DNA from 3 places in the Streptomyces sp. TG1A-8 genome. Region 2 is predicted to be linked to each of the others. Evidence: riboswitches for the same ligand, from Rfam matches in the RefSeq annotation. Region 2 holds a riboswitch; each other region holds the start of a gene.

Region 1 (9,991 bases), 870 kb from region 2:
AGCGCCGTCCGTTCGACCGGGACCGCGCCGACCGCGGTGGCCGCGGCTTCGAGCGCCGTGACGACCGGGGCGGCCGTTCCTTCGAGCGCCGTGACGACCGGCGCGACGACCGCCGGGACGACCGACGTCCGTTCGACCGTGACGAGCGCCGTCCGTTCGACCGCGACCGCGCCGACCGGACCGGGGCCGACCGCGGTGGCCGTTCCTTCGAGCGCCGTGACGACCGGGGCGGCTTCCGCCGCGACGAGCGCGGTGGGCACCGGGGCAGCGACCGCCCGTTCAACCGCGACCGCCGGGACGACCGCCCGGGCTTCCGCCCCGGCGGACACGACCGCCCCTACGGCCGTCGTGACGACCACCGCGGCACCGGCTCCTTCGGCCGCCGCGAGGACAAGCCGCGCTGGAAGCGCAACGGCTGACGCCTGCCAGGGCCCGGCCGGACCCGGCCGGCCCCGGCTCACAGGGCCCGTACGACTCGTTCGTGCGGGCCCTGTGCCGTACCCGGCGGTGCCCTGTGCCGTGAGACGGGTGCCCGGCTCCGCGAACGGTCCGCCGGCCGCCCGCCGGTCACCCGTTCATCCCGGACCCGCCGTGACGCATGTCACGCCTCCGGTAAGGGAATCGCTGGGTGCATGACGGATGACGCGGGAGCGGACGGCGCCCGGGGCCCCTCGGACGAGGAGCGGCTCGCCCAGCTCGGCTACACCCAGGTCCTGGCCCGCCGCATGTCGGCGTTCTCGAACTACGCGGTCTCCTTCACCATCATCTCGGTCCTGTCGGGCTGCCTGACCCTGTACCTCTTCGGCATGGTCACCGGCGGCCCCGCGGTGATCACCTGGGGCTGGGTCGTGGTCGGCCTGATGACGCTGTTCGTCGGTGCCTCGATGGCCGAGATCTGCTCGGCGTACCCCACGTCGGCGGGCCTGTACTTCTGGGCGCACCGTCTGGCGCCGCCCCGTTCGGCGGCGGTCTGGGCGTGGTTCACGGGCTGGTTCAACGTGCTGGGCCAGGTGGCGGTGACGGCCGGCATCGACTTCGGCGCGGCCTCCTTCCTCGGCGCCTACCTGAACCTCCAGTTCGGCTTCGGGGTCACCCCCGGCCGCACGGTGCTGCTGTTCGCGGCCATCCTGGTGCTGCACGGCCTGCTGAACACCTTCGGCGTCCGCATCGTGGCGTTCCTCAACACCGTGAGCGTGTGGTGGCACGTGTTCGGGGTCGCGGTCATCGTCGGCGCGCTGGTCCTGGTCCCCGACCACCACCGGTCGGCGTCCTTCGTGTTCACCGCATTCGTCAACGAGACGGGCTGGGGCAGCGGCCCCTACGTCGCCCTGCTCGGCCTGCTGATGGCCCAGTACACCTTCACCGGGTACGACGCCTCCGCCCACATGACCGAGGAGACCCGCGACGCGTCCACGGCGGGCCCGAAGGGCATCGTCCGCTCGATCTGGACGTCCTGGATCGCGGGCTTCGTCCTGCTCCTCGGCTTCACCTTCGCCATCCAGTCGTACGACCGGGAACTGGCCTCCCCGACCGGCGCGCCCCCGGCGCAGATCCTCCTGGACGCCCTCGGTGCCACGGCCGGCAGGCTGCTCCTGCTCGTGGTGATCGGTGCCCAGCTCTTCTGCGGCATGGCCTCCGTGACCGCCAACAGCCGCATGATCTACGCCTTCTCCCGCGACGGCGCGCTGCCCTTCTCCCGCGTGTGGCACACGGTCGGCCCGCGCACCCGCACCCCCGTGGCGGCGGTCTGGCTGGCCGCGCTGGGTGCCCTGGCGCTGGGCCTGCCCTACCTCATCAACTCGACGGCGTACGCGGCGGTGACGTCGATCGCGGTGATCGGCCTCTACATCGCCTACGTCATCCCGACGTTCCTGCGCCTCCGCAGGGGCACCGCCTTCGCCCGCGGCCCCTGGCACCTGGGGCGCTGGTCGGGTCCGGTGGGGACGGTGTCGGTGGCCTGGGTCGCCGTGATCACGGTCCTCTTCATGCTCCCGCAGGTCTCCCCGGTCACCTGGAAGACCTTCAACTACGCCCCGTTCGCCGTCCTGGTCGTCCTGGGCTTCGCCGCGGCCTGGTGGCTGGCCTCGGCGCGCCACTGGTTCCTCCGCCGCGCCCCCGAGCCCGCTCCCGAATCGGCCGAAAAGTGACCGCGTCCCGCCCCGGTCCGTCACCCGACGCGGCCGGGACCCCGATACCCGATCGGAGACCGGGCCTGCTCCGGTTATGCTCGGACAGGCAACAGTGCCTGGGCCCTTAGCTCAATTGGCAGAGCAGTGGACTTTTAATCCATTGGTTGTGGGTTCGAGTCCCACAGGGCCTACGGCTGCGGAGGAGGGGCGGTCCCTCCGACCGCCGTGCGGCGCCCGCGTCGGCTTCGGCCGGCTCGGGCGCCGTTCCCGTCCCGCGCGGCCCGCCCGCAGCTCCGCCGGCCCGGTCATCCCGGTCGGCTCGTCAGTCCGGTCAGCTCGTCCAGGGGCAGTGTGTGCCGGGTCTGCAGGACCTTCGCCCTGAGGTAGCGGACGTTGTGGGCCGTGGTGAAGACACCGGTCGGCACCCGGTCGCGCACGGTGACGCCGAGGGCGCGCAACTGCTCGGCCTTGTCGGGGTTGTTGGACAGCAGGTCCAGCTCACCGACGCCGAGGGCACGCAGCATCTGCGCGGCGGCCGTGTAGTCGCGGGCGTCCTCCGGCAGGCCGAGAGCGGCGTTCGCCTCGTAGGTGTCCAGGCCCTGGTCCTGCAGGGCGTAGGCGTCGAGCTTGTTGTAGAGACCGATGCCGCGGCCCTCCTGGCGGAGGTAGAGCAGGACGCCCCCGCGGCCGGCGATCCGTTCGGCCGCCTCGCGCAGTTGGGGTCCGCAGTCGCAGCGGGCCGAGCCGAAGACGTCCCCGGTCAGGCACTCCGAGTGCAGCCGGACCAGCAGGACGGCGCCGGGGTCGGGGTCGCCGAGGACGGCGGCCACGTGCTCGCGGCCGTCGACCAGGCCGTGGAAGGTGACGAGTTCGGCGTCGACGCGGTAGCCGTCGTGGAAGCGCAGCGGTACCCGGACGCGGGCGCGCGGCGTGGCGGCGGGGATGTCGGGCATAGGGGCCTCCGGATCCGTGTTCTGCGGCCATCTGCTTCAGGTTTGAAGCAGACCTCCGGTCGGGGACCCTACCTCATGCTTGAAAATTAAAGCGATGATGGTCCCCCGTTGCCCCGGCACGCCCGCCGACGGGCCCGGCGGCACGTCGGAAGGCCTGCCGCTGGATCGCCACGCCCTCCCGCCACGGCCGCGGTGCGACCCGCGGCCATAGTGGTGCGGGCCCATGCGGGCCCATGCGGATCCGGGCGATCCGGGCGGTGTGGGCGTTCGTGGTCGTGGTCGTGGTCGTGACCGGGGTCGGCGAGGGGGGGGGGCTGCCCCCGACGTCGGCCGGTCCGCCGTCAGACCGCGCCGGGACCCGCCGTGCCGCGTACGTCCCCGGCCGTGTGACGGCGGGAGCGGCAGGAGGGGCGGGGAGCGGCAGGAAGGGCAGGAGTGGCGGGAAGGGCGGGAGTGGCCGGGGCGGCGGGGCCTAGCGGGGCGGTGGGGGTGGGCAGGGGGAGGAGCGGCGGCGCCACGGGACCCCCTCCGGGGTGCCGCCCGCGTCATCGCCCTGCAGTCCGCGTGCCACCCCGGCGCAGATCTCCTCCAGTTGCCGCACCTGCTCGGGGGTGAGCCGGTCGAAGAGGGCCGTGCGGACCGTCGCCACGTGGCCGGGTGCCGTGCGCTCCAGGGTGGCCGCCCCCTCGTCGGTCAGCACCGCGAGGCTGCCGCGCCCGTCCCCGGGGCAGTCCTCCCGGCGCACCAGCCCGTCCCGTTCCAGCCGGGTCACCGCGTACGTCAGCCTGCTGCGCGTGATCTTCAGCCTCTCGGCGAGGTCGGTCATGCGCAACCGCCGGCCGGCCGCCTCCGACAGGTGGGCCAGCACGGAGTAGAACAGGTGGGGCATGCCGGCCTCCCGCTGGAGCTGCCGGTCGACCGCGTCCTCCAGCAACTGGGAGGCGGCGAGGTAGGCGCGCCAGGCGCGCTGCTCCTCGGGAGTGAGCCAGCGGGTCGTCATGCCACCAGTGTAGGTTTGCTTAAAACTTGAACCAAACAGTCCGGTCAGTCCGCCAGCCCGTGGAGAGAGCGCCGATGTCCCTGCCGTACGTCCTGCTGTCCGCCGCCGTCTCCCTCGACGGCCACCTGGACGACACCGGCCCCGAACGGCTCCTGCTCTCCAGCCCGGCCGACTTCGACCGCGTCGACGCGGTACGGGCCTCGGCCGACGCCATCCTGATCGGCGCCGGCACGCTGCGCGCCGACAACCCGCGCCTGCTGGTGAACTCCGCCGAGCGCCGCGCGGCCCGGGTGGCGGCGGGCGAGCCGGAGTACCCGCTGAAGGTCACCGTCACCGCCACCGGCGACCTCGACCCGGACGCGCGCTTCTGGCACACGGGCGGCGAGAAGCTCGTCTACACCACCGACCGGGGCGCCGCGCGGGCCGCCCGCGCCCTCGGCCGCACCGCCGACGTCGTCCCGCTCGGCCCCGGCCTCGACTGGCGCGCCCTGCTGGAGCACCTGCACGACGCGCGCGGGGTGCGGCGCCTGATGGTGGAGGGCGGCGGCACCGTCCACACCCAGCTCCTCCAGCAGGGGCTCGCCGACGAACTCCAGCTGGTCCTCGCCCCGCTGTTCGTCGGCGACCCGGCCGCGCCGCGCCTGTTCGGCCCGGGGGCGTACCAGGCCGGCCGCCTGCGCCTCGTCGAGACCCGCCGCATCGAGGACGTCGTCCTCATGCGCTACGAGCCCACCGCCCCCGGGGCCGGCCCCCTGCCCGCCGCCGCCGACCGGCACTGGCTGCGCACCGCCTGCGACCTGGCCGCCCTGTGCCCGCCCTCGCGGACGGCGTTCAGCGTCGGCGCGGTGGTCGTCGCCGCCGACGGCACGGAGCTGGCCCGCGGGCACTCCCGCGAGGGCGGTGACCCCGTGGTCCACGCCGAGGAGGCCGCCCTCGCCAAGCTCTCCCCGGCGGACCCGCGACTGGCCGGCGCCACGGTCTACAGCAGTCTGGAGCCCTGCTCCCGCCGCGCCTCCCGGCCCGCGCCCTGCGCCGAGCTGATCCTGCGCGCGGGCGTGCGCCGGGTGGTCACGGCCTGGCGGGAGCCGGACACCTTCGTGACGGCGGCCGACGGGGCCGGGGTCCTGGCGGACGCGGGCGCGCGGGTCGTCCTGCTGCCCGAGTACGAGGCACCGGCCAAGGCGCCCAACGCCCACCTGCTGGGCTGACCGGGCACCCGGGAGGCGCTCCCGGGGAAGCCGTGTGCGACCACCCCCGCGGATGGCGTATGCTTGAGACACAACGACGCGGGGTGGAGCAGCTCGGTAGCTCGCTGGGCTCATAACCCAGAGGTCGCAGGTTCAAATCCTGTCCCCGCTACTGAAGGCTCAGGGCCGGGATCCAGTACATGGATCCCGGCCCTGAGTGTTTGTGCTGTTCCCCGTGCGGACCCCCTTCCCGCGCGCTCCCGGCCCGCCGGGAGGGTGAGGAGTGGCGTGCGTCACAGTCGGTCGTCCACTCGGCCCACAGCGCTCGCCCGCCCTCCCCGCCCCCGCCACGCTGGAGCCACGTCGAGGACACGGGAGACGAGCGGTGCGCCCTGGTGAGGTGGACGAGAGCCGGTACGCCAGGGCCGGTGACGGGCTGCCCGGCGACCCCGGTCCCGGTCCGCACGCCGGGCCCTCGCCCGTCCCGCCGGACACCGGCCGTCCTCCCCGCCGCCGCCGCCCGTCCCCGCGCGCCCTGGCCCGCGCCCTGCCCGCGCTGCTGATCGCCGGCGGGATCCTGTCCGCCCTCCTCGTCCCGCGCGGCTTCGTCGCGGTCCCCTCCCTCACGGCCGCCCCCCTGGTCGCCGCGCCGCTGTCCTCCCTGCGCGCCACGGTCCTCACGGGCCTGGCCGCCCTGGCCATCACCGCCGCCGTGCACGCCCACGCCGGCCCGCGCGCGGACGCCGGCGCGGCCACCGGGGTCGTCACCGTGGCCACGGTCGCCGTGCTGGCCGCCGCCATCAACCGCGTCGTGCGCCGGGGCGACCGCCGGCTCGCCTCCGCCCGCGAGATCGCCGAGGCCGCCCAGCGGGCCGTACTGCCCGAACCCGCGGCCCGGATCGGCGGCTTCGACGTCGCGGCCCGCTACGAGGCGGCGCAGGCGGACGCCTCCATCGGCGGCGACCTGTACGCGGTCCAGGACAGCCCGCACGGCGTGCGGCTCATCGTCGGTGACGTGCGCGGCAAGGGCATGGGCGCGGTCGCGGTCGTCGCCGTGGTGATCGGGGCCTTCCGGGAGGCCGCCGAGCAGGAGCCCTCGCTGGCGGCGGTGGCCGAACGGCTGGAGCGGGCGCTGGCCCGAGAGGGCGCCCGACGGCAGGGGACCGACGCCTTCGAGGGCTTCACCACCGCCGTCCTCGCCGAACTCCCGCACGGCGGGGCGAGCGTCCGCATCGTGAGCCGCGGCCACCCGCCGCCCCTGCTGCTGCACGCCGACGGCACCCTGCGCAGCCTGACCGTGCCCGAGCCCGCGCTGCCGCTCGGCATGGGCGACCTGGGCCGGTGGCCCGACCGTGCGGTGGAGGCCGGCTTCCCGCGCGGCGCCACCCTGCTGCTGTACACCGACGGCCTGTCCGAGGCGCGGGACGCCCGCGGCCGGTTCTACGACCCCGAGCTGCGGCTCGCGGGCCGCGTCTTCCCCGACCCGGGCGCCCTCCTCGGCCGGCTCGCCGCCGAGGTGCGCCGGCACTCCGCGGGCGGCATGACGGACGACATGGCGCTCCTCGCCGTACGACGGCCCTGACCGCACGGCGCCCGGCCGTACGACGGCCACGGCCGCACGGCCGCACGGAGGATCGTCACGCCCTGTGACCGTTCGGCAGCCGTGCGCATCACATCTGAGTAACCGTCAAAACCGCCGGGACTCCTGAACGGTGGTCGACTCGCCCGCCTTCCTCCCTTCCTGGCGCGTACGTCCACCCCGGAAACGTCAACGAGTGGGCCGAACGGCTTGGAATCTGGCGGCAGGGTCTATTAACGTTCGATAACGCAGCGCGGTCGTCCCAGCCGTCACAAGAGACGGCTCCGCGCGCACGCGCCGAATCCCGCGAGGGAACCGGGGAACCACCACCTTGGGGTGAATCACGCGGATGCCGTCGTGAACTCGTCGAGTCCACGACAGGTATACGCGCGTAGGAGACCTTCCTGCTCCGAACCCGTCAGCTAACCCGGTAGGCGGAGGAAGGAAAGGAGCACGCCCGCGTGGCGTCCAACCGGCCTGCCCCCCAAACCCCGTACCCGCCGGCTCCGCACGAGTCCGCGGCCTTCGGCCACGGCGAGTACCGCGCCGACGAGGGGCCGTGGGAGGAGTGGAACCCCACCGAGGACTCCGTCCGCCCGGTACGCGGCCGGCACCGCGTGGCCAAGCAGCGCGGCGGCGGACTCGCCCGCAGCTCCACCGTCCTCGGCGTCGGCGTGATCGCCGCCGTCGGCGCCGGCGGCATGGCCAGCGCCAGCACCGGCAAGCCGCCGGTGTCCATCTCCCTGCCGGACCTGCCCTCGGTCGGCTCCCTGTTCGGCGACGACTCCTCCGACGCGCCCGCCGCGGACACGCTCGGCGGCGTCGGCACCGCCTCCGCCGCCGACGGCCAGGGCACCTCCGACGCGGGGGAGGCCCTGCGCAACCGGATCATGGCCCAGGCCGAGCGGCAGCAGAGCGCGGCGAACGACAAGGCCACCGCGGCCGCCGTCGCCGCCGTCCAGAAGCAGACCGCGGACGCGGCCGCCGAGGCGGAGAAGGAAGCCGCCTCCCAGGCCGCCGCGGCCAAGGAGAAGGCGGAGGCCGCCGCCGAGAAGAAGGCCGAGCAGGCGCGCCTGGCCGAGCTGGCCAAGCGGTACACGCTGCCCACCTCGTCGTACACGATCACCTCGACCTTCGGCCAGGCCGGCTCGATGTGGTCCTCCGGCTACCACACCGGCCTCGACTTCGCCGCCCCCACCGGCACGCTCATCAAGGCCGTCCACGGCGGCACCGTCACCGAGGCCGGCTGGGCCGGCTCCTACGGTTACCGGACCATCCTGACCCTGGACGACGGCACGGAGCTGTGGTTCTGCCACCAGTCCTCGATCAGCGTCTCCGTCGGCCAGAAGGTCGGCACCGGTGACGTCATCGGCCGCGTCGGCGCCACCGGCAACGTCACCGGCCCGCACCTGCACCTGGAGGTCCACCCCGGTGGCCAGGCCACCGGCATCGACCCGATGGCGTGGCTGCGCGGCAAGGGCCTCACCCCCTGACGAGCCCCGTCCGGCGGGCCCGTGAGCCCTGAGGAGCGGGCGGGCCCTTCCCCGGGTGCACCCGCGGGCCCCCGGCGGTCCCGACGGCACCCCCGTCGTCAGGGCCGCCGGTCGCGTCCGCACACCGTTCGCGCCGGGACCGGAATGCGCGGCCGGCGGACGATCGTTGAACAGAGGCATGACTGTTCCTCTGCGCAAACTCGGCTCCTCCGACCTCGAGGTCTTCCCGCTCGCCCTCGGCGGCAACGTCTTCGGCTGGACCGCCGACGAGGAGACCTCCTTCGCCGTCCTCGACGCCTACGCGGCCGCCGGCGGCAACTTCGTCGACACCGCCGACTCCTATTCGGCGTGGATCGAGGGCAACCGGGGCGGCGAGTCCGAGACCATCATCGGCAGGTGGGTCAGGGCCCGCGGCAACCGCTCCGACGTCGTCATCGCGACCAAGGTCAGCCAGCACCCCCGGTACCGGGGCCTGTCCGCCGCGAACATCAAGGCCGCCGCCGACGCCTCCCTGCGCCGCCTGGACACCGACTACATCGACCTCTACTACACCCACTTCGACCAGCCCGAGGTGCCGGTCGAGGAGATCATCGGCGCCCTCGACGAGCTGGTGCGGGCGGGCAAGGTCCGGCACATCGCCGCCTCCAACATCAGCCCCGAGCGCCTGCGGGCCTCCCTCGACCTCTCCGACCGCGAGGGCCTCGCCCGCTACGTCGCCCTCCAGCCCCACTACAACCTGGTCTCCCGCGACACCTACGAGGGCCCCCTGCGGGACCTCGCGGCCCGGGAGGGCCTCGCCTCGGTTCCGTACTTCGCCCTCGCGTCCGGCTTCCTCACCGGCAAGTACCGCCCCGGCGCCACGGTCGACAGCGCCCGTGCCGGCCGGGCCGCCCAGTACCTCGGCTCCGAGCGCGGCCGGAACGTCCTCACGGCCCTGGACGAGATCGCCACCGCCCACGGGGCCCCGGTGGCCGCGGTCGCCCTCGCCTGGCTCGCGGCCCAGCCCACGGTCGCGGCCCCCATCGCCTCGGCCCGGACGGTCGACCAGCTCCCCGCCCTGCTGGGCATGACCGGCCTGACCCTGCCGGAGGAGGACCTGCGCAGGCTGACCGAGGCGTCGGCGTAGCCCTTCCCGCCCCCGGCCCGCTAGGACTTGTACGGGTTGTAGGCGGGGTGCCCGTACGGCACCGCCGGGTACCCGTACGGCACCGCCGGGTACCCGTACGGCGTCCAGTACGCCGTGGGCGGGGGCACCGGGGCGGAGGCCCGGGCCGCGTACTCCAGCGACGGCCGGGCCGCCGCCCTCCGCCCCCACAGTTCCGCCAGCAGTTCCCGCTCCCGTACGGCGAAGTCGCCGCCGGCCCGCCCCTTTCGCGCCCGGTGCCGCAGGAACGCCAGCGAGGTGGCGCACGCCTCGTACCGCGCCACGTCGCGCGCCGCCGGCCGGCCCCCGAAGTGGTGCCCGGCGTACTCCCGGGCCATCCGGCGCGCCCGCATCGACCCCAGGGCGAACGGTTCGGCCGGCCCCAGCCACCCGGCGTGCGCGTACGCCGGCAGCTCCTCCCGCACGGTCCGCAGTTCCCGCTGCCGGGTCCAGACGGCCAGCCAGGTCAGCAAGCCGAACGCGGGCACCATGAAGGCGGCGTAGAC
Region 2 (9,991 bases):
CGGTGGACCGGACGGCGGAGTTCCTCAGTGCCAACGGCATCGAGGCGGTGCCGTACCACGCGGGGCTGGACGCGGGCGCCCGCGCCGCCCACCAGGCCCGGTTCCTGCGCGAGGACGGCCTGGTCGTGGTGGCGACCATCGCCTTCGGCATGGGCATCGACAAGCCGGACGTGCGCTTCGTCGCCCACCTGGACCTGCCCAAGTCGATCGAGGGCTACTACCAGGAGACGGGACGGGCGGGCCGGGACGGGCTGCCCTCCACCGCCTGGATGGCGTACGGCCTGAACGACGTCATCCAGCAGCGCAAGCTGATCCAGTCCGGCGAGGGCGACGAGGCGTTCCGCCGCCGGGCCGCCGCCCACCTGGACGCGATGCTCGCCCTGTGCGAGACCGCCCGGTGCCGGCGCGGCCAGCTCCTGGCCTACTTCGGTCAGGAGCCCCCCGCCGCGGGGTGCGGCAACTGCGACACCTGCCTCACCCCGCCCGAGACGTGGGACGGCACGGTCGCGGCGCAGAAGGTGCTGTCGACGGTGGTGCGGCTGCAGCGGGAGCGCGGGCAGAAGTTCGGCGCCGTGCAGATCGTCGACATCCTGCTCGGCAAGCGCACCGGCAAGGTGATCCAGTTCGACCACGACCAGCTGTCCGTCTTCGGTATCGGCCAGGACCTCACGGAGGGCGAGTGGCGCGGCGTCATCCGGCAGCTGCTGGCCCAGGGACTGCTCGCGGTGGAGGGGGAGTACGGCACGCTGACGCTCACCGAGGCGAGCGGCGCGGTGCTGCGGCGGGAGCGGGAGGTGCCGCTGCGCAAGGAGCCCAAGAAGCCGGCCACCTCCCGGCCGGGTGCGGGTGCCGCCGCGGGCCGGGGCGAGCGCAGGGCCAAGGCCGCCGCGGTCGAGCTGCCCGAGGAACTGCTCCCGGTCTTCGAGGCCCTGCGCGCCTGGCGCGCCGAGCAGGCCCGGGAGCAGGGCGTCCCGGCGTACGTCATCTTCCACGACGCCACGCTGCGGGAGATCGTCGCCCGCCGGCCCGGGTCGGTGCGGGAACTGGGCACGATCGGCGGAGTCGGCGAGAAGAAGCTGGCGACCTACGGGGAAGGGGTGCTCGCGGTGCTCGACTCCCTGGCCGGCGCCGGCCCCGCCCCCGACGGCTCCCTGGCCGGCGCGGGCGGCGGTTCCCCGGAGGACGACCGGCCCGAGCAGGCCGAGGAGCCCGAGCCGGACGACTGGACGTAGGACGGGCGGCGCCGCGGGGCGCGGGGACCGGGGTGCGGGTCCCGCGGGGGGCTTCCGGCGCGGGCGCCGCGCCGTTCCCCGGCGGTCAGGAGAGCGCCGTCAGCCCCGGGGCGAAGGTGATCAGCAACGGAAGCAGCGGGACCAGCGCGGCCACCGTCGTCGTCAGCGCCCGGTGCCGGCGCAGCAGCCGCGGGGGCGGCTCCAGCAGGCGGTCCACGCGTTCGCCGAGGAGGCGGCGGCTGGACGCGCAGGACAGGACACCGCGGTGCTGGTTCAGCTCGATCAGGGCGAGGGCGGTGGTGACGTGGCCGCAGCGGCGGGACGCGGTGTCGTCGGCGGCCAGCTCGACCAGGCGGTGCGTCTGGTCGCAGAAGTGGGCGAACAGCGGGACGCGCGGGAAGCCCGTGGCGAGCGCCGTGGACAGGTGCAGCAGCCAGTCGTGGTGGGCGCGGGCGTGGCCGCGCTCGTGGGTGAGCACGGCGTCCAACTGGTGTCCGGTCAGGCGCTGCAGGGCACCCGTGGTGACGACCAGCTGGGGCGGGTGGCCCGGCATCCACCACGCGTCGGGGTAGTCGTCCTCCAGCACCAGCATGGGGCCGCGCGCCGGGGGCAGGCCCGCGGGCAGGTCGGGGGCGCGCTCGCGCAGGTGCGCCCGGGCCCGGCCGCGGTGCCGGCGGGCCTCGGCGAGTTCCCGGGCGAGCATCGCCGTCGTCCAGGCCGCCCCGCCGGCCAGCAGCAGGGTGAGGGCGACGGACCAGAGCGGGGCGGCCGAGAGGTCGTACGCGGCGGTGACGGCCGGCGGCGCGGGAGCGAACACGCGGTCGCGGACGGTGTGGAAGACGGCCGCCGCGCCCAGGACCAGCGCGGTCAGACAGCACAGCAGCACCGTGGCGACCAGGCACTGCCACACCCACAACGCCACCACGGGGTCCCGCTCGGGCCAGGCGGCCCGGGTCAGCGCGCGCGGCGCCGGTACGGCGGCCGTCAGGGCGACGACGCTCAGCAGGAGCAGGCAGACGGTCATGCCGGGGCTCCGGTTCCTGTCGGAAAGGGGTGCGGGTGCCGGAACATGCGCCGGGGCGCATCGGGTGGTGCGTGTTCCCCGTCAGTATGACGCGGACGGGCGGCGCGAGTCAGGTGCCGGCACGGATCCGGCCGCTCCTTCCCGGCGCGTCCGGCGCCGTCCCGCGGGTGCGCCCGCCCCGGTGCGCGGTGCCGCCCCGGTGTCCGTGTCCGTGCCGCCGACCGCCCTGCCGCGGCGGTGGGTTCGCCCCGGCGGCCGGCGGGCGCCGGCTCAGCCGGCCACGATGCGCCCGGTGACCTCCCCGAGGCCGACCCGGCCGCCGTCCGGCCCCGGGGCCCAGGCCGACAGGGTCACGACGTCGCCGTCCTCCAGGAAGGTCCGTTCGCCGCCCGGGAGGCCGAGCGGTTCCCGGCCGTTCCAGGTCAGCTCCAGCAGCGAGCCGCGCTGGTGCTCCGCCGGACCGCTCACCGTGCCCGAGCCGTACAGGTCGCCGGTGCGCAGCGACGCCCCGTTCACCGTCATGTGGGCGAGCTGCTGGGCGGCGGTCCAGTACATGGTGGCGAACGGCGGCTCGGACACCACGTGGCCGTTGAGCACGACGGAGATCCGCAGGTCGTAGCCGCCGGGTTCGATCCCGGGGGCCGAGTCGTCCAGGTAGGGCAGCAGCGGGTGGGTGCGCTCGGGAGGCGCCACGCGCGCGTGCTCCAGCGCGTCCAGCGGGGTGATCCACGCCGACACCGACGTGGCGAAGGACTTGCCGAGGAACGGGCCGAGGGGGACGTACTCCCAGGACTGGATGTCCCGCGCCGACCAGTCGTTCAGCAGGCAGAGCCCGAAGACGTGCTCCTCGAAGTCGCCGAGGGCGACCGGCCTGCCCGGCGCGGAGGGCACGCCCACCACGAAGCCGACCTCGGCCTCGATGTCCAGCCGGACCGACGGGCCGAAGACGGGCGCCGGGTCGTCCGGGCCCTTGCGCTGCCCGGACGGCCGTATGACGTCCGTGCCGGACACCACCACCGTGCCGGCGCGCCCGTGGTAGCCGATCGGCAGGTGCTTCCAGTTCGGGGTCAGCGAGTCCTCGGCGTGCGGACGGAAGATCCGGCCGACGTTGCGGGCGTGGTTCTCGGAGGCGTAGAAGTCGACGTAGTCGGCCACCTCGAACGGCAGGTGCAGGGTGACCTGCGACAGCGGGTGGAAGAGTGGCTCGATGGTCTCGCGGTGCGCGGGCACCGTGACCCACGCGGTCAGGGCGCGCCGCACGTCCGACCAGGCCGTGCGGCCGGCGGCCAGCAGCCGGGTGAGGGTGGGCCGGGCGAGCAGGGAGGCGTACGGCGAGCCGAGTGCGGCGGCCGCGGCGCCCGCGTCCAGGACGTGGTTGCCGAGCCGGACGCCGACCCTGCGCCCGGTGTTGCCGGCGGGCGAGAACACGCCGTAGGGGAGGTTGTGCGGACCGAAGGGGTCGCCCTCGGGGACGTCGAAGGGGGGCATGGGGTGCTGCCTCACTCTCATCCGGGCCATGCATGGCACTGCGTTCCATGTGGTTGCGCCACACGTTACGGGTGTGCCGCACGTCCCACGCAGTGCCGTCCGGGGTGAGCGGGCGATGTCCACGGGGTCCGCGACGCCCCCGAGCGGCCCTGCCCGGGCGCCCGTTCCGGCCGGCGTCCTTGGAGGACGTGCGAGGGCGTGCGGAAGCGTGCGAGGACGTGCGAGGGCACGGCCGGGGCCGCCGCCGGGTCCCGGCCCGCGGTGCGGGGGCCGCCGCCGGGATCCGGCGCGTGCCGCGGGATGAGTCGGCGGGGCGGCGCGTCCGTATTCTCTGATCATGGCCGCACTTCCCGCATTCACCCTGATCGCCACCGACCTGGACGGGACGCTGCTGCGCGGCGACGACACGGTCTCCGACCGGTCGCTGGCCGCGCTCGCGCGGGCGGCGCGGGCCGGCGCCCGGCACCTGGTGGTGACGGGCCGCCCGGCCCCCCGGGTGCGGCCCCTGCTGGCCGACCTCGGCTGCACGGGGCTCGCGGTGTGCGCGCAGGGGGCGCAGGTCTACGACGCCGGCGCCGGCCGTCTGCTGTGGTCGGTCGGGCTGGACCGGGAGTCGGCCGAGACCGCGCTCGGCAAGATCGAGGCCGAGGTGGGCCAGGTGTACGCGGCCGTCGACCAGGACGGCGTGGAGGGGCGCACCCTGATCGAACCCGGGTACCTGATGCCCCACCCGGCCCTGCCCGCCGTCCGGGTCGGCCGGCGCGAGGACCTGTGGCGCGAGCCCATCAGCAAGGTGTTGCTGCGCCACCCCGCGCTGACCGACGACGAGCTGGCGGCGGCCGCCCGCTCGGCGGTGGGTCCGCTGGCGACGGTCACCATGTCGGGGCCGGGGACCGTGGAGCTGCAGCCGAGCGGTGTCACCAAGGCGACCGGCCTGGCGCTGGCGGCGGACCACCTGGGCGTCGCCGCCGGGCGGGCCCTCGCCTTCGGGGACATGCCCAACGACATCCCCATGTTCGGCTGGGCCGGGTACGGCGTGGCCATGGCCGGCGCCCATCCCGAGCTGAAGGCCGTCGCGGACGAGGTCACCGCCTCGAACGAGGACGACGGCGTCGCCGTCGTCCTCGAGAGGCTGTTCCCGGCCGGTTGACCGGGACGGCGGCGGGCCCGCCGGGGGCGCCGGTCAGTACGCGCCGTACACGTTGTCGATCGACCCGTAGCGCGCGGCCGCGTAGTTGCAGGCCGCGGTGATGTTGGCGACCGGGTCGTAGGGGTCGAACGCGGTGCCGGGCACGTGGTAGGCGGCGAAGGTCGGGTCGATGACCTGCAGCAGTCCCTTGGACGGGGTGCCCGCGGCGGCGTTGGAGTCCCAGCCGTTGACGGCGAGCGGGTTGCCCGAGGACTCGCGCATGACGTTGCGGTAGATGCCGTTGTAGGTGCCCGGGATGCCGCGCTGGGCCATGATCGCGAGCGACTCGCGGATCCAGCCGTCGAGGTTGTTCGGGTACCCGGCGGGGGTGGTGGCGGCCGCGGCGGCCGTGGTGGTGGCCGCGGAGGCGTCGGCCGCGCCGACGAGCGGGAGCGTGAGGACGGCGGCACCGGCGCCGAGGACGGCGATCCGGCGGACGAGGCGGTTGGTGCGGACGCGGCGGTACCGGGGGGCAGCAGACATGGGGATGTTCCTCTCCGTCGCCTGCGAGGTGAGCTGTCGGGTTCGGGCGGGGAGGTGCCCGGCCGCGCGGCCGTGGCCGCGCGGCTTCACCCCGAGCCGTCCCGGGACGGCGTGTGCGTCCGGTCCGGCGGCTTGCCTGGGTCCCCCGCTCCTGCCGTACGAATGGGTTCTCGACGGGTGGTGCCAGGCGCGGCAGGATTCGGCGTCCGCCTGACAGGGCGGGAACGTATGCGAGAGCACATGTCGGGAACAAGCACCGGATTCACGGAACATGCCGGTCGACACCGGTCCGGGGGATATGGGGCACTTGATCCTTTGCGGTCGCCGTGCCCCAACTGGCCGTCGCGGCAAGGCGAAGGGGCCGTGAGGGGCGATCGGTGCGCCACGGCCCGCACGTGACCCACTTCACGAAATGGCGAATTATGCCAAATCGGATATGGGTGATTTGTGATTGCGGCCCACCGGAACGGAAGGACTGGCCGGATCCGACCCCTCCGTACGGGCGGGGAATAGGGCGGAAAGATATGTCCTCATATCACCCGATCGGAAATATAACGGTCACGACCGATACCGCCCGGGCTGGACCGGTGGGCGCTATCGGTGATCGAAACGGGACCGGATACGCTGAGTTGAGTGAAGGCAGCGACCTATCGACAAACCGTGTAACCGCCAGCAGACACCAGCAGACAGGAGACCCCTCGTGACCGTCGTCGGGCCGTTCGGGCTGAGCGTGCGGGACCAGGCCCTCGAAGCCGATGTCCAGGCCGGATTGACGGCTGTCGAGGAAGGCCTGCTCGAGGCCACCAAGAGCGAGGTCCCGTTCATCACGGAGGCCGCGCAGCACCTCGTGCGGGCCGGGGGAAGCGGTTCCGGCCACTGCTCGTGATGCTCGCCGCGCAGTTCGGCGACCCGTACGCGCCGGGTGTCGTGCCGTCCGCCGTCGTCGTGGAGCTGACCCACCTGGCCACCCTGTACCACGACGACGTCATGGACGAGGCGTCCGTGCGGCGCGGCGTGGAGAGCGCCAACACACGCTGGGGCAACTCCGTCGCCGTCCTCACCGGGGACTTCCTGTTCGCCCGCGCCTCCCAGATCCTCGCCGACCTCGGCCCCGAGGCCGTGCGGGTGCAGGCCCTGGCGTTCGAGCGGCTGGTCACCGGGCAGATCCTGGAGACCGCGGGCCCCTCGGACGGCCGTGACCCGGTCGAGCACTACCTGGACGTGCTCGGCGGCAAGACCGGCTCCCTGGTGGCGGTGTCGTGCCGGTTCGGCGCGATGATGTCCGGCGCCCGCGAGACGGTCGTCGACGTCCTCACCCAGTACGGCGAACGGCTCGGGGTCGCCTTCCAGCTCGCGGACGACGTCCTCGACATCGCCTCCGACTCGCACGAGTCCGGCAAGACCCCCGGGACCGACCTGCGCGAGGGCATCCCGACGCTGCCCGTGCTCCGGCTGCGCGAACGCGCGGCCCGGCTGGGGCTGCCCGAGGACCTCGCCCTGTGCGAACTGCTCGACTCCGACCTCAGCGACGACGGCCGGCACACCGAGGCGCTGGTCGCGCTGCGCGCCCACCCCGCGCTGGAGCAGGCCCGCCGGGACACCGTCCGCTACGCGGAGGAGGCGCGGTCCGCGCTGGCCCCGCTGCCGGAGTGCGACGCCAAGGCGGCGCTGCTCGAACTGTGCGACGCGGTGGTCCACCGTGCCGGCTGAGCCAGCGCCCGGACACCGGCCGGACGGTGCCGTCCCGCCCGACCCCTACGGGTCGGGGGAGGCGCGGCCGCCGGGTGTCATACCCCAGGCGTACGCGGAGTTGGCTCCGAGGTCTGACGCTTTCTCACGGCCGGTTTGGTGAGATGGAAACCACGGAAATCACCACTCCTCACCGATTCGGGTGAGAATGGCGGCTCAAGTGGACCAGAGTGAGGGCAGCCGCCGCCGACGACGGAGGTAGGGCAACACATGGCACCGTACGAATCCGGTGACGCAACGGGCACCGCACGGCACGACGAGGACCTGCGCCCCGGACGCCGCAGGGCCGCCCGGTACGTCGTCCCCGTGGCGGTGGTGGGGGTGGCGGCGGCCACGATCGGCCTGGTGCCGGCGCTCGCCGACTCGGGCGACCCCGACCTGCCGTCGATCACCGCGCAGCAGCTGATCCGGAAGATCGCCGCGTCGGACGTGCAGCGGCTGTCCGGCACGGTGAAGATCGACACCGATCTCGGCCTGCCGGACCTCGGCGGCCTGGGGAGCGGCCTGGCCTCCGGGGCGGCCCGGGGCGGCGACGGCTCCTTTGCGGACCCGCGGGCCAAGCTCACCGAGCTGGCCTCCGGCACGCACACCCTGCACGTGGCCGCCGACGGCCCGGACCGCCAGAAGGTCTCGCTGCTGGAGCGCGGCGCCGAGTACAGCCTCGTCCACGACGGCAAGGACGTGTGGGGCTACGACAGCAAGAGCAACGAGGTCTACCACGCCGCCGCCGGCTTTGGCGCGAAGCGCGGCGCCGAGCCGCCGGCCACCCCGGAGGACTTCGCCGGCGAGGCGCTGAAGTCGGTCGACGCCACCACGTCCGTGACCGTCGACGGCACCGCGCACGTCGCCGGACGCGACGCGTACAAGCTGCTGATCAAGCCCCGGCAGTCCGGCAGCACGGTCGGCGCGATCAGCATCGCCGTGGACGCGAGGACGGGCCTGCCGCTGAAGTTCACGCTGACCCCGGCGGGCGGCGGCGCCGCCGTGCTCGACGCGGGCTTCACCCAGGTCTCCTTCGCCCGGCCGGCCGCCTCCACCTTCGACTTCACCCCGCCCCGGGGCGCGAAGGTCACCGAGGGGGAGGGCGGGCACGGCACGGACGGCAAGGCGTCCGGGCGCGGCTCCGCGTCCGGCGGGGAGTTCGTCGGGGGACTGGACGGGCTCGACGTCCTCGGCAAGGGCTGGACCTCCGTCGCCACCTTCGACACCGGTGCCGGGGGCGGCCTGCCCACCGGCTCCCGGGGCGGCGACCTCGGCGGCTTCCTCGGCTCGCTCGGCGACCAGGTCTCGGGGAAGTTCGGCAAGGGCACCGTCTTCTCCACCCGGCTGGTCAACGCCCTGATCACCGACGACGGCACGGTGTACGCCGGTGCGGTGACCAAGGAGACACTGGTCAAGGCGGCGAACGAAGGGAACTGACCCTTCGCGGGCACGACGGATCGAGGGCAGGCCGATGGACGGAGTGCCGGACACCGGGCGGAACCCGGGGAACCCCGCGGAGCGGAACCCGGGGAACCCCGCGGAGCGGGACCCGGGGGACGCGCCGGCACCCGTCATCGCCACGCGCGGCCTCACCAAGCGCTACCGCGGCGGACAGCTCGCCGTGGACGGTCTCGACCTGACCGTCCCGGCGGGCAGCGTCTTCGGCTTCCTCGGTCCCAACGGTTCCGGCAAGGCCACGACCATCCGCATGCTGATGGGCCTGATCGAGCCGACTTCCGGCGCGGCCCGCGTCCTGGGCCGGCCCATGCCCCGGTCCGCCCGCACCGTCCTCCCGCGGGTCGGCGCGCTCATCGAGGGCCCCGCCCCCTACGGCTTCCTCTCCGGCCGGGACAACCTGCTGCGCTACGACGCCGCCGACCCGACCGCCGACCCGCGCACCCGGCGCGCCCGCGTCGCCGCCGCGCTGGACCGGGTGGGCCTCACGGCGGCCGCCGGGAAGAAGGCGCGGGCGTACTCGCTCGGCATGAAGCAGCGCCTCGGGCTGGCCGCCGCGCTGCTCCGGCCGCGCAGCCTGCTCGTCCTGGACGAGCCCACCAACGGCCTGGACCCGCAGGGCATGCGGGAGATCCGCGGCCTGGTCCGGGAACTGGCCTGCGACGGCACGACCGTCTTCCTCTCCTCCCACCTCCTCGACGAGATCGAGCAGGTGTGCACCCACGCGGCCGTGATGGCCCGGGGCAGACTGATCACGCAGGGCGCGGTGGCCGACCTGGCGGCCGGCGCGCGCGGCCGGCTGGCGGTGACCACCCCGGACGCCGGCGAGGCGGCCCGGGTGCTCAAGGAACAGGGCGCCGCGGACGTCACCGTCGACGGCGACCGGGTGACCGGCGAACCGCCCGGGCGGGACCTCGCCGACGTGAACGCGGCCCTGGTCGCGGCGGGCGTCCGGGTCCGGGGCTTCACCCTCGAACGGGCCTCCCTGGAGGACGCGTTCGTGGCACTGACGGGGGAGGGCTTCGATGTCGCGGGCTGAGACGCCACCGGCCGCCGGGACTTCGCCGTCCGGCCGTCCGCCGGCACCGACCGCCCGCCGGCCCGGTCCCCTGTGGACCCTGGGGCTGCTGCGCAACGAGCTGGTCACCACCGTCCGCCGCTGGCGCACGCTCGCCCTCCTCGGGGTGCTGGCCGCGGTGCTGGTGCTGGTGGGCGTCGCCGTCCGGATCGAGACGCGGGACGGTTCGCCGGCGGGACCGGGCGGCGGCGAAGGCCCGGCGTTCATCGGGCAGATCACCAACAACGGCCTGTTCCTGGTGTTCACGGCACTGGCCGCGACCCTGCCGTTCTTCCTGCCGATGGCCGTCGGCGTCGTCGCGGGCGACGCCG
Region 3 (9,991 bases), 150 kb from region 2:
AATGTCCGGGCGACGGCGGCGGAGCTGCTGTCCGCGCTGCCCGGTTCGGCGCTCGCCGCGCGCATGGCGGCCCGGGCCGCCGTGTGCGTGGCCGTGGACCGCACGGGGGACTCGCCGGTGATCGTGGTGGAGGCCCCGCCCGAGTGCGACCCCGGCATGGAGCGGGACGGCGTGGCGGTCAAACCCCCCGCGGGCAGGGGGGAGCGGTCGTGGTGGCTGGGTCAGCTGGTGGAGGCCGCGCCGCTCGGGACATGGCCGCAGCGGCTCGGGGGACGGACGCCGGAGCGGATCGTGGCGCTGCCGGTGGCGGACGGCTGGCAGGGGGAGCTGCACGCCGCCTGGTGCCGGGCGGCGGTGCGGCAGCAGGACGCCGCGTGGGCGAGGGCCCTGCTGGGCGCGCCGTCGGCACCGGAGGCCGGCGGGCCGGGGGCGGTGTCGCTGGCGGAGCGGGCGAAGCTGCTGGCCGCGCTGGAGGCCGGTGAGCGGGCCGGGTGGGTGGCCGGGTTCATCGCGACGCACGGCCTGTCGGAAGCGTTCCAGCTGCTCGGGGTGTGCGCGGTGCCCTGGGCCCCGCCGCTGGGCCGGGCGGTCGTGGACGCGCTCGACATCGCCCGGGACGCGGGCAGCTACCCGTGGAGCTTCAGCGGGGTCATGGGCCTGGCCGAGCGCTGTCTGGACCCGGCCGAGGCGGTACGGCTGGAGGGCCTGCTGGCGGTGCCCGACGAGCGGGAGGACGCGTCGCCGGGGGCCGGCGGGTACTGGGCGGAGGCGTTCCAGCGGCTGGTCACCACCCTGCGGCTGCGGGCGGCGATGGCCGAGGAGCTGGCGCCGTCCGCCTCCGCCGGTCCGTCCGGCGCATGACGGTGTGGCGGGCGCACGGCGGCGTGGCCGCTCGGGGCCGGACCGGAAATCCGGGGCCGGCCCCCGGGCGCCCCGGCCGGGCCCGGCCCGGCGTCCCGCTCAGCCGCCGGAGGCGGCCGGCTGGCGGACGTTCGTCCGCACCCACTCCACGATCGACGTGGTCGTCGCCCCTGGCGTGAAGATCTCCGCGACGCCCTTCTCCTTCAGCGGCGGGATGTCCTCCTCGGGGATGATGCCGCCGCCGAAGACCAGGATGTCCTCGGCGTCACGCTCCTTGAGCAGCGCTATGACGGCGGCGAAGAGGGTGTTGTGGGCGCCGGAGAGGATGGACAGGCCGATCGCGTCGGCGTCCTCCTGGATGGCCGTGTCGACGATCTGTTCCGGCGTCTGGTGGAGTCCGGTGTAGATGACCTCCATACCGGCGTCGCGCAGCGCCCGCGCGATGACCTTGGCCCCGCGATCGTGGCCGTCGAGCCCCGGCTTGGCCACCACCACGCGGATCGGACCGGCTGCCACACCCATCACTGCCTCCATCAACCGACTACGGAAGCGACCGCTTCCGTCCGTACCGACAAGTACCGCACATCCGGCGCGTTGCGTCACCCGTCGCGAAGTGAACGAACGTTATCGCCAGCATCCCGCAAGCGGCGGTTTCACGGTGCGCAGCGAGGGGGAAATCACACGGTGGGACACAAAGGCACACGGGGGGCCGAGCCGCCCTCCCGCGTGCCGACGGGAGGTCGCCCATGAAGGTCACCGGGGTTCTTCCCTCCCTGCCGCTCTACCGGCGGCTGTGGCCCGGAAGGCTGGCTTCCCTGTCGATGGCCCTGGTGAAGGCCACCGCACTGGAGGCCGCGATCCTGGCGGGGCACGTGCTGCTGTACCCGACCGGCCTCATCCAGGAGCGCCCCTGCCCCGATCCCCCGGCGCCGGACGGCACCACCAGACTCCCCGACCGGTCCGGCCCGCCGGTCGTCCTGCTGCACGGCTTCATCGACAACCGCTCGGTCTTCGTCCTGCTGCGCCGCACCCTGGCCCGACACGGCCGCCAGCGGATCGAGTCGCTGAACTATTCCCCGCTGACCTGCGACATCCGCACCGCGGCGGAACTGCTGGGCCGGCACGTCGAGGAGATCTGCGCACGCACCGGCAGCCGCGAGGTCGACATCGTGGGACACAGCCTGGGCGGGCTGATCGCGCGCTACTACGTGCAACGCCTGGGCGGTGACCTGCGGGTGCGCACCCTCGTCACCCTGGGCACCCCGCACTGCGGAACCCGGGCGGTGCCGCTGGCCAACGCCCATCCGATCGTGCGGCAGATGCGGCCCGGCTCCGAGGTGATCGAGGAGCTGGCCCGCCCGGCGCCCGGCTGCCGCACCCGGTTCGTCGGTTTCTGGAGCGATCTGGACTCCGTGATGGAGCCGCTGGAGGCGGCCTGCGTCGAGCACCCCGATCTGGACGCGCACAACATCCGGGTGACCGGCATCGGGCACCTGGCCCTGCCCGTCCACCCCGCCGTGGCCGCCGGGATCCGGGAGGCCCTGGACTGCGAGCACACCGGGGACCGGCTCGCCGACGGGCTGACGGTGGCCTGAGGGGAGCACCCGGGCGGCGGACCGGGAGCGACCGCGGGGCCACGGCACGGTCCGCGCACAGGTGACTCACGGTCACCTGTTGTCGGGCAATCATCGAACACAAAGCCGAACTCGCGCCCGCCACCCCCCGGAACACGGCCGAATGCCCGTTTCAGGCCAACGTGAAACCAGCCGAAGATTGTCGCGCCCGCATACCGCCGGGTACAGTCGCCGCACTGCTCTGGCAGCCCCTGTTGTCGAGGCGAAAGAGAAGTTGGTGAACGATCGTCACCCGTCGGGGACCATGACCACCCCGGCCCCGGCTTCCGACGCCTCCGACGCGCACTACGCGCCGTACGGGGCACGGGAAACCCCGCAGGACGACCTCACCACGTACGGCGGCTACGACGCCACCCGTTTCCCGGCCGGTGACACCGGCACCGGGACCTTCGAGACCGACCCGCTCTTCGGCGACCTCCCGGGCGGCACGCAGCACACCGGCGCGTACGACACCGGGCAGTGGCGGACCGACACCGACCGGAGCCCGCACCCCGACCCGTACGCGGCCCAACACCACACCTCCTACGCCACCGGCGGGTACGACACCACCGCCTGGACGATCCCCGCACAGACCACCGGGAACGACACCACCGGCCAGTGGGACGCGAACGCCTGGCTCCAGCCCGGCGACGCCGGCGCCGACCCCACCCAGCAGTGGGAGTGGGGCACCCAGACCCTCGACACGGGCGCCTACGACGCCACGCAGTGGAACACCGACGGCGCGGCCGTGGCGCACGAACAGCACGCCGAGCCGTTCGACCAGCAGACCACGGCCACGCTCGAGCAGGTCGGGGACGAGTCGGCGACGAGCGTCTTCGAGCAGGTGCCGCACGAGGGCGCGCCCTTCGGCCCCTTCGACACCTCCTCCGAAACGCCCGACGGGGAAAGCGGGCCGGCCGCCACCGGCGAGCTGCCCGTCGTACCGGAGTTGCTCGACGGGCAGGAGGAGGGCGTCCCGGTCCCGGCCGCCCGCGTCGGCTCGCGCGGGGCGGCACGGTCCCGGCGCCGCACGCCTCCCAAGCGCTCCGCGCTGCTGACCATCGCCGTGCCCTCGGCCTGTGTGATGGGGGTCGCCGGAATCGCCGCCGCCTCCGTCGGCGCCCTGACCGACGGCGCCCAGGAGACCACCGCCTCCGCGTCGGACGCGCACGCGGTGCAGCCGTCCGTGGCCAACAGCCAGTTGGACACCCAGCTCAGGACGCTCTCCGCCGGCGCCGACGACTTCGCCGACCGGGCCAGCCGTACGCAGGAACGCATCGACCTCGAGGTGCAGCAGGAGCTGGAGAAGAAGAAGGCCGCCGCGGAGGCCGCGCTCAAGGAGCGGCTGCGACCGAAGTTCGCGCTGCCGGTCGCGCAGCACGGGCTCAGCGCCTACTTCGGGCAGGCCGGGGTGAACTGGATGTCCGTGCACACGGGCATCGACTTCCCGGTCTCCTACGGCACCACGGTCATGGCCGCCACCGACGGCACCGTCACCACGAAGTGGAACAGCGCCTACGGCAACATGATGATCGTGACGGCGAAGGACGGCACGCAGACCTGGTACTGCCACCTGTCCAACTACCGGGTACCCTCCGGGACGATCGTCAAGGCCGGCGAGCCGATCGCCTACTCCGGCAACTCCGGCAACTCCACGGGCCCGCACCTGCACTTCGAGGTGCGCCCGGCGGGCGGATCGGCCATAGACCCGCTGCCCTGGCTGCGCAGCCACGGCCTGGATCCTTCCTGAGACCCGTCGCGCACCGGGTGGGGTGGGGGTCCCGCCCGGACGGCGGGACCCACCCGTGCCTACAGCTTCTCCACCGGCGCGTACCGCAGCAGCAGCCGCTTGGGCTTGTCGTCGCCGAAGTCGACCGTCGCCTCCGCGTTCGCACCCGTGCCCTTCACCGCGACGACCGTGCCGAGTCCGAACTGGTCGTGGGTGACGCGGTCCCCGACGGCCAGGGCGACCACCGGCTTCTCCCCCGCGCGCCGGGTGGCGAACCCGGACGCGCCCGAGACCGCGGAGCGGGAGCGGGTCGAGGACAGCGAGGCCGCGACCCCGGCGGCGGGACCGGAGGGCATCGGCGCGGTCGCCCCCGTCCGCTTCCAGTCCACATGGGCGGGCGGGATCTCCTCCAGGAAGCGGGAGGGCGGGTTGTACGACGGCTGGCCCCAGGCACTGCGCAGCGTGGAGCGCGTGAGGTACAGCCGCTCCCGGGCGCGCGTGATGCCGACGTAGGCCAGGCGCCGCTCCTCCTCCAGTTCCTTGGTCTGGCCGAGGGCCCGCATGTGCGGGAAGACGCCGTCCTCCATGCCGGTCAGGAAGACGACCGGGAACTCCAGGCCCTTGGCGGTGTGCAGGGTCATCAGCGTGATGACGCCGCTGCCGTCCTCCTCGTCCGGGATCTGGTCGGAGTCGGCGACCAGGGCGACCTGCTCCAGGAAGTCGGCCAGCGTCCCCTGCTCGCCCTCGCCGCGCTCCTGCTCGAACTCCAGGGCCACAGCCGCCAGTTCCTGCAGGTTCTCGATGCGGGTCTCGTCCTGCGGGTCGGTGGAGGCCTGCAGTTCGGCCAGGTAACCGGTGCGTTCGAGCACCGCTTCGAGGACGGTCGCGGGTCCGGCGCCGGACTCCACGATCGTACGCAGGTCCTCCATCAGCGTGTTGAACCGCTTGACCGCGTTGGTGGACCGCGCGGCCATGCCGTACGCCTCGTCCACGCGCTTCAGCGCCTGCGGGAAGCTGATCCTCTCCCGCTGGGCGAGGGCGTCGACCATCGCCTCGGCGCGCTCGCCGATGCCCCGCTTGGGGACGTTGAGGATGCGGCGCAGCGGCACCGAGTCCTCGGGGTTGGCGAGGACGCGCAGGTAGGCCAGGACGTCCCGGACCTCCTTGCGCTCGTAGAAGCGGACGCCGCCGACGACCTTGTAGGGCAGGCCGACGCGGATGAAGACCTCTTCGAAGACGCGGGACTGGGCGTTGGTGCGGTAGAAGACGGCGACGTCGCCGGCCTTGGCCCGGCCCGCGTCGACCAGGCGGTCTATCTCGTCCGCGACGAACTGCGCCTCGTCGTGCTCGGTGTCCGCCACGTAACCGGTGATGCGCGCGCCCTGGCCGGCGTTGGTCCACAGGTTCTTCGGGCGGCGGGACTCGTTGCGCTCGATGACCGCGTTGGCGGCGGACAGGATGGTCTGCGTGGAGCGGTAGTTCTGCTCCAGCAGGATCGTCGTCGCGTCCGGGTAGTCCTCCTCGAACTGGAGGATGTTACGGATCGTCGCGCCCCGGAAGGCGTAGATCGACTGGTCCGCGTCACCGACCACGCACAGCTCGGCGGGCGGGAGGTCGTCCGCGTGGGGCGGGGCGTCCCCGGCGTGCTCGCCGGTGCCGACCAGTTCGCGCACGAGTGCGTACTGGGCGTGGTTGGTGTCCTGGTACTCGTCCACCAGGACGTGCCGGAAGCGGCGGCGGTAGTGCTCGGCGACGTCCGGGAAGGCGCGCAGCAGGTTGACCGTCGTCATGATCAGGTCGTCGAAGTCGAGCGCGTTCGCCTCGCGCAGGCGTGACTGGTACAGCGCGTAGGCCTGGGCGAGGGCCTTCTCGAAGCCGTCGGTGGCCCGGGCGGCGAAGTCCTCCTCGTCGATCAGCTCGTTCTTCAGGTTGCTGATCTTGGCGCTGAAGGACTTGGGCGGGTAGCGCTTGGGGTCGAGCTCCAGGTCGCGGCAGACCAGGGCCATCAGGCGCTTGCTGTCGGCGGCGTCGTAGATCGAGAACGAGGAGGTGAACCCGAGCTTCCTGGACTCCCGGCGCAGGATGCGCACGCACGCGCTGTGGAAGGTCATGACCCACATCGCGTGCGCGCGCGGGCCGACGAGCTGCTCGACGCGCTCCTTCATCTCGCCCGCGGCCTTGTTGGTGAAGGTGATCGCGAGGACCTGGCCCGGGTGCACGTGCCGCTCGGCGAGCAGGTGGGCGATGCGGTGGGTGAGCACGCGGGTCTTGCCGGAGCCGGCGCCGGCGACGATGAGCAGGGGGAGCCGGCGTGGACGACCGCGGCGCGCTGGTTCTCGTTCAGCCCCTCCAGGAGGGCGGCGGCGTCGATCGCGGGGCGCGGGGCGCCGTCGCGGTAGTGGGTGTCCCGCTCCGGCGGCACGTCGAACTTCCCGCCGAACAGGTCGTCCGGAAGCGACTCCGGAACGTGATCGTCCTCGGGCGGCGGCGGGGGCTCCTCCTCGTGCCCGCGAGGGGCTCGGAGGTCCGCCAGGAAGCTGTCGTCAAAGAGGCTGCTCATCGCTCTCCGAGTCTAGGGCGCCCCGCGGACAACCGGTCGCCGCCCCGGGGGCACGACCGGTCCCCCGGGGCGGCGATGACCGCTTCGGCACGCACCGGTCCGCCGCTCACGCTGCGCGGGCGTCCCGTCGCGGAGGCCCGCCCGCTCACAGGTCACGAAAATGTATCGGACATTTCGTGCGCCAACCTTCACAGGAGTCACACGAGTTGGCTAAGTTTCCCTCAGGTCGCACGACCCCTTCCGGCGAACGTCGCCGGGCCGCGCGGCCTCCGCCGAGTCCGGTGCGCCCCTGTGCGGCGACCGGAGCCGGGGACCCACCGATCCTGGGGTGAATCGGCCGACTCCCACCCGGGACGACGCCGTAGGGCAACCCTTCCGAACCACCCGCCCGAACCCGACAGCTAACCCGGTAGGCGGCACATGGAAGGAGTCGCCTCCCTTGGCGTCGCACCGCAAGCCGCGCCCCGGCGGGACGCGCGGAGCAGTCGTCCGCACCAGCCCCGCCCTGGCCACCGCCGCCTTCACCTCCGTGGCCGTGCTGTCGCACGCGGCCGAGGCGGCGCCCGCTCCCGACGGCCGGCCGAGCCGGGAGGAGATCGAGAGGAAGATCGAGGACTTCTACCGGCGGGCCGAGTCGGCGGCCGAACCGCAGGAGGCGGCCGGGGCGCGGACCGGCCGGCCGCGCGAGCGCGCCGACGTCCCGCGCGAGGGGGTCCGGCTCCCGGACGGCCCGCGGGACTACTTCGACCAGAGCCGGGTGATGGACCGGCTGGCCTCGACCGTGCGCAGGCGCCAGGAGACCGCCAGGACCCGTGCGACACCCGTCGTGGCGCCGGCCGAGGCGCCGAACGGTCCGAAGACGGCCAAGGCCGCCGCCCAGCGAAAGCTGGCGTCCGCGCGCGCACTGCTCGCCCGGGAGGCGGCCCGGGGCACGGCACCGCCGCCGGGCCGGTCCGCCCGCGGCATCACGCCGTCCGCCGCCCCGGCCGACCTCCCGACCGACCTCCCGGCCGGCAAGGCCGTCGCCTTCGCCCGCGCACAGATCGGCAAACCGTACGTCTGGGGTGCCGCCGGGCCCGGTTCCTACGACTGCTCCGGCCTCACCCAGGCCGCCTGGAAGGCCGCCGGCGTGGCCCTGCCGCGCACCGCGGCCGGCCAGGCCCGCGCGGGCACGGCGGTCACGGTCGCCGAGGCGCGACCCGGTGACCTGGTCTTCTTCGGCGGCGCGCACCACGTCGGTCTCTACCTGGGCGGGGGCATGATGGTCCACGCACCGGGGCCCGGCGCGTACGTCTGCGAGGAACCGGTCCACCACGGCGGCGAAACGCCCGTCCACAGCGTCGTGCGACCGGCCTGACCCGTCCCGCGCCCGCCGTCCCGCGCGCGGTGCGCTGTTCGGGCCCCCGCGCGCGTGCCCTCCCCCGGACGGACCGCGCGGCTCCCTACCATCGGGCGCATGCCCGGCATCTCAGGTCTGCGTGCGTGGTGGGCCCGGCGCCGGCCGGCGGCCGGGACCGCGGTGATGGCGACCGGCATCGTGTCGGTGGGCCTGCACATGAGCGGTGACGAGACGCCGTCCCGGATCCTCCTGGGGGTCGCCTGCGTCGTCTGGGCGGGGCTCGGTGCCGGGTTCGCCGTACGGCTGGTGGGACAGCGGCACCGGTGGGCGGCGCAGGCGCGCGGCCCGGGTGCGCTCACCGCCGTCGCCGCCACGGCGGTGCTCGGCACCCGGATCTCGGCGCTCGGCCGGCAGACCCCGGCGGAGGCGCTGCTGGCGCTGGCGGCGCTGCTCTGGCCCGTGCTGCTCCTGCTCGCCCCACGGAACCGGGGGCGGCGCATGCCCGGGACGGTGTTCCTGTGCTGTGTGGCCGCACAGGGGCTCGCGGTGCTGGCGGCCGTCCTGGCCGCGAGCGAGGCACTGGCGTGGCTCGCGCACGCCGCGCTGGCGCTGTTCTGGCTGGGCCTGGTGTTCTACGGCCTCGCCCTGACGCGCTTCGAGCCGCGCCAGGTGCTGCACGGGGCCGGGGACCACTGGTTCGCCGGCGGGGCGCTCGGCATCTCGGCGCTGGCGGGGGCCGAACTGCTCCTGGCCGACAGCGCGCGCCTGCCCCTGTGGAACGACGACGACCGCGGCACACTGCGCGACATGACCATCACGCTGCTCGTCCTGGACCTGGCCTGCTACCTCGTCCTGCTGGCCGCCGAGGTGGCGCTGCCCCGGCTGCGCCACGACGTGCGGCGGTGGGCGACGGTGTTCGCGACGGGGGCGACCGCGGCGGCGGTGCTGTCCGTCGCGGCCGCCGTGGACGCGCCCTGGCTGACGGGGCCGGGGCGGGCGCTGGTGTGGGTGGCGGTGGCGGCGTGGCTGGTGGCCGTCGTCGCCGCGGTGCGCGCGGCCCGCGCGGGGGCCGGCCAGGGCGGCAGGGGGGCGCCGGGCGTCACGTCCACAGCACGGCGATGAAGATGTTCGCCGTGGTCAGCAGGCCGACCAGCCCGAAGAGCCCCTTGTCCACGTCCTCCTCGTCGCGCTTCACGTAGACCAGCCCCAGGACGACGATCAGCAGGGCCAGCTTGAGGCCGATCTTGACGGTGTTGACGTGGTGGTCGTCGGCCTCGTTGAGACCGACCAGGACCACGCCGGTGGCCAGCATGGTGAACGCGCCGTGCAGCATGGCGGGGACGAAGCGGGCCGTGCCCCGGCCCATCGCCTTCATCTGGGTGAGGAAACCGCCGAGCAGCGCGGCGATGCCGATGATGTGCAGGCCGACGAAGAGATGGATGAGTACGTCCATGGGCCGGAGCCTAATCAGGGGCCTCCCGGCTTCCCGTCACCGGGCCCGGCCGAGGCGCCCGCCGGTCGCGCCCGCGTGTGTTCCATAGCACCCCAGGGCTCCCGCGCGTCCCGCTTGCCCCACTTCGATCACCACGCTGCGTGAAGGCGGTCATGGGAGATCGGTGAACCGACCACGGCCGGTCACGACTCCGCCCGTCATGGGCAGTTCCGCACAGTGCGTTACCAAGCCGTCACCGTTGGCCCTAGCGTCCTCACCCGGGTGACCGGCTCCTGATCACCGTCCTGACCAGGGGCGGCCGTCGGTCTCCCCGGCCGGGAGGTGTCCGGCGCGCTCCCCGTGCGGGCCGCCGTCGGACGCACCGACCGCTCGGTCCTACGAGTCCTACGGAAGGGACGTGACGGTCCAGGTGGCAGCGCACCGCAAACCCCGGCAA

What was found. Region 2 has a riboswitch for cyclic di-AMP ahead of QQY24_RS12945 (transglycosylase SLT domain-containing protein). Riboswitches for the same ligand answer to the same signal wherever they lie in the genome.
Region 1: another riboswitch for cyclic di-AMP. It lies ahead of QQY24_RS17005 (M23 family metallopeptidase); the one in region 2 lies ahead of QQY24_RS12945 (transglycosylase SLT domain-containing protein).
Region 3: another riboswitch for cyclic di-AMP. It lies ahead of QQY24_RS12175 (C40 family peptidase); the one in region 2 lies ahead of QQY24_RS12945 (transglycosylase SLT domain-containing protein).

What each region holds. Positions count from the first base shown of each region.
Region 1 covers NZ_JASTLB010000001.1:3,891,278-3,901,268, forward strand. The annotation lists gene QQY24_RS16965 (DEAD/DEAH box helicase) at 1-419, shown strand, start outside; gene QQY24_RS16970 (amino acid permease) at 633-2,147, shown strand; tRNA gene QQY24_RS16975 (tRNA-Lys) at 2,248-2,320, shown strand; gene ribA (GTP cyclohydrolase II) at 2,435-3,082, opposite strand; gene QQY24_RS16985 (MarR family winged helix-turn-helix transcriptional regulator) at 3,555-4,082, opposite strand; gene QQY24_RS16990 (dihydrofolate reductase family protein) at 4,157-5,290, shown strand; tRNA gene QQY24_RS16995 (tRNA-Met) at 5,368-5,441, shown strand; gene QQY24_RS17000 (PP2C family protein-serine/threonine phosphatase) at 5,655-6,851, shown strand; cyclic di-AMP (ydaO/yuaA leader) riboswitch at 7,134-7,302, shown strand; gene QQY24_RS17005 (M23 family metallopeptidase) at 7,310-8,341, shown strand; gene QQY24_RS17010 (aldo/keto reductase) at 8,520-9,467, shown strand; gene QQY24_RS17015 (PrsW family intramembrane metalloprotease) at 9,488-9,991, opposite strand, start outside.
Region 2 covers NZ_JASTLB010000001.1:3,017,886-3,027,876, reverse strand. The annotation lists gene recQ (DNA helicase RecQ) at 1-1,232, shown strand, start outside; gene QQY24_RS12960 (M56 family metallopeptidase) at 1,318-2,256, opposite strand; gene fahA (fumarylacetoacetase) at 2,527-3,744, opposite strand; gene QQY24_RS12950 (HAD family hydrolase) at 4,082-4,894, shown strand; gene QQY24_RS12945 (transglycosylase SLT domain-containing protein) at 4,928-5,416, opposite strand; cyclic di-AMP (ydaO/yuaA leader) riboswitch at 5,420-5,602, opposite strand; partial or broken gene QQY24_RS12940 (polyprenyl synthetase family protein) at 6,117-7,126, shown strand; gene QQY24_RS12935 (DUF2092 domain-containing protein) at 7,376-8,584, shown strand; gene QQY24_RS12930 (ABC transporter ATP-binding protein) at 8,619-9,641, shown strand; gene QQY24_RS12925 (ABC transporter permease) at 9,628-9,991, shown strand, end outside.
Region 3 covers NZ_JASTLB010000001.1:2,865,910-2,875,900, forward strand. The annotation lists gene QQY24_RS12150 (DUF5691 domain-containing protein) at 1-861, shown strand, start outside; gene QQY24_RS12155 (cobalamin B12-binding domain-containing protein) at 961-1,383, opposite strand; gene QQY24_RS12160 (triacylglycerol lipase) at 1,608-2,456, shown strand; gene QQY24_RS12165 (M23 family metallopeptidase) at 2,713-4,224, shown strand; partial or broken gene pcrA (DNA helicase PcrA) at 4,284-6,763, opposite strand; cyclic di-AMP (ydaO/yuaA leader) riboswitch at 7,024-7,194, shown strand; gene QQY24_RS12175 (C40 family peptidase) at 7,203-8,120, shown strand; gene QQY24_RS12180 (hypothetical protein) at 8,220-9,224, shown strand; gene QQY24_RS12185 (hypothetical protein) at 9,202-9,555, opposite strand; gene QQY24_RS12190 (NlpC/P60 family protein) at 9,965-9,991, shown strand, end outside.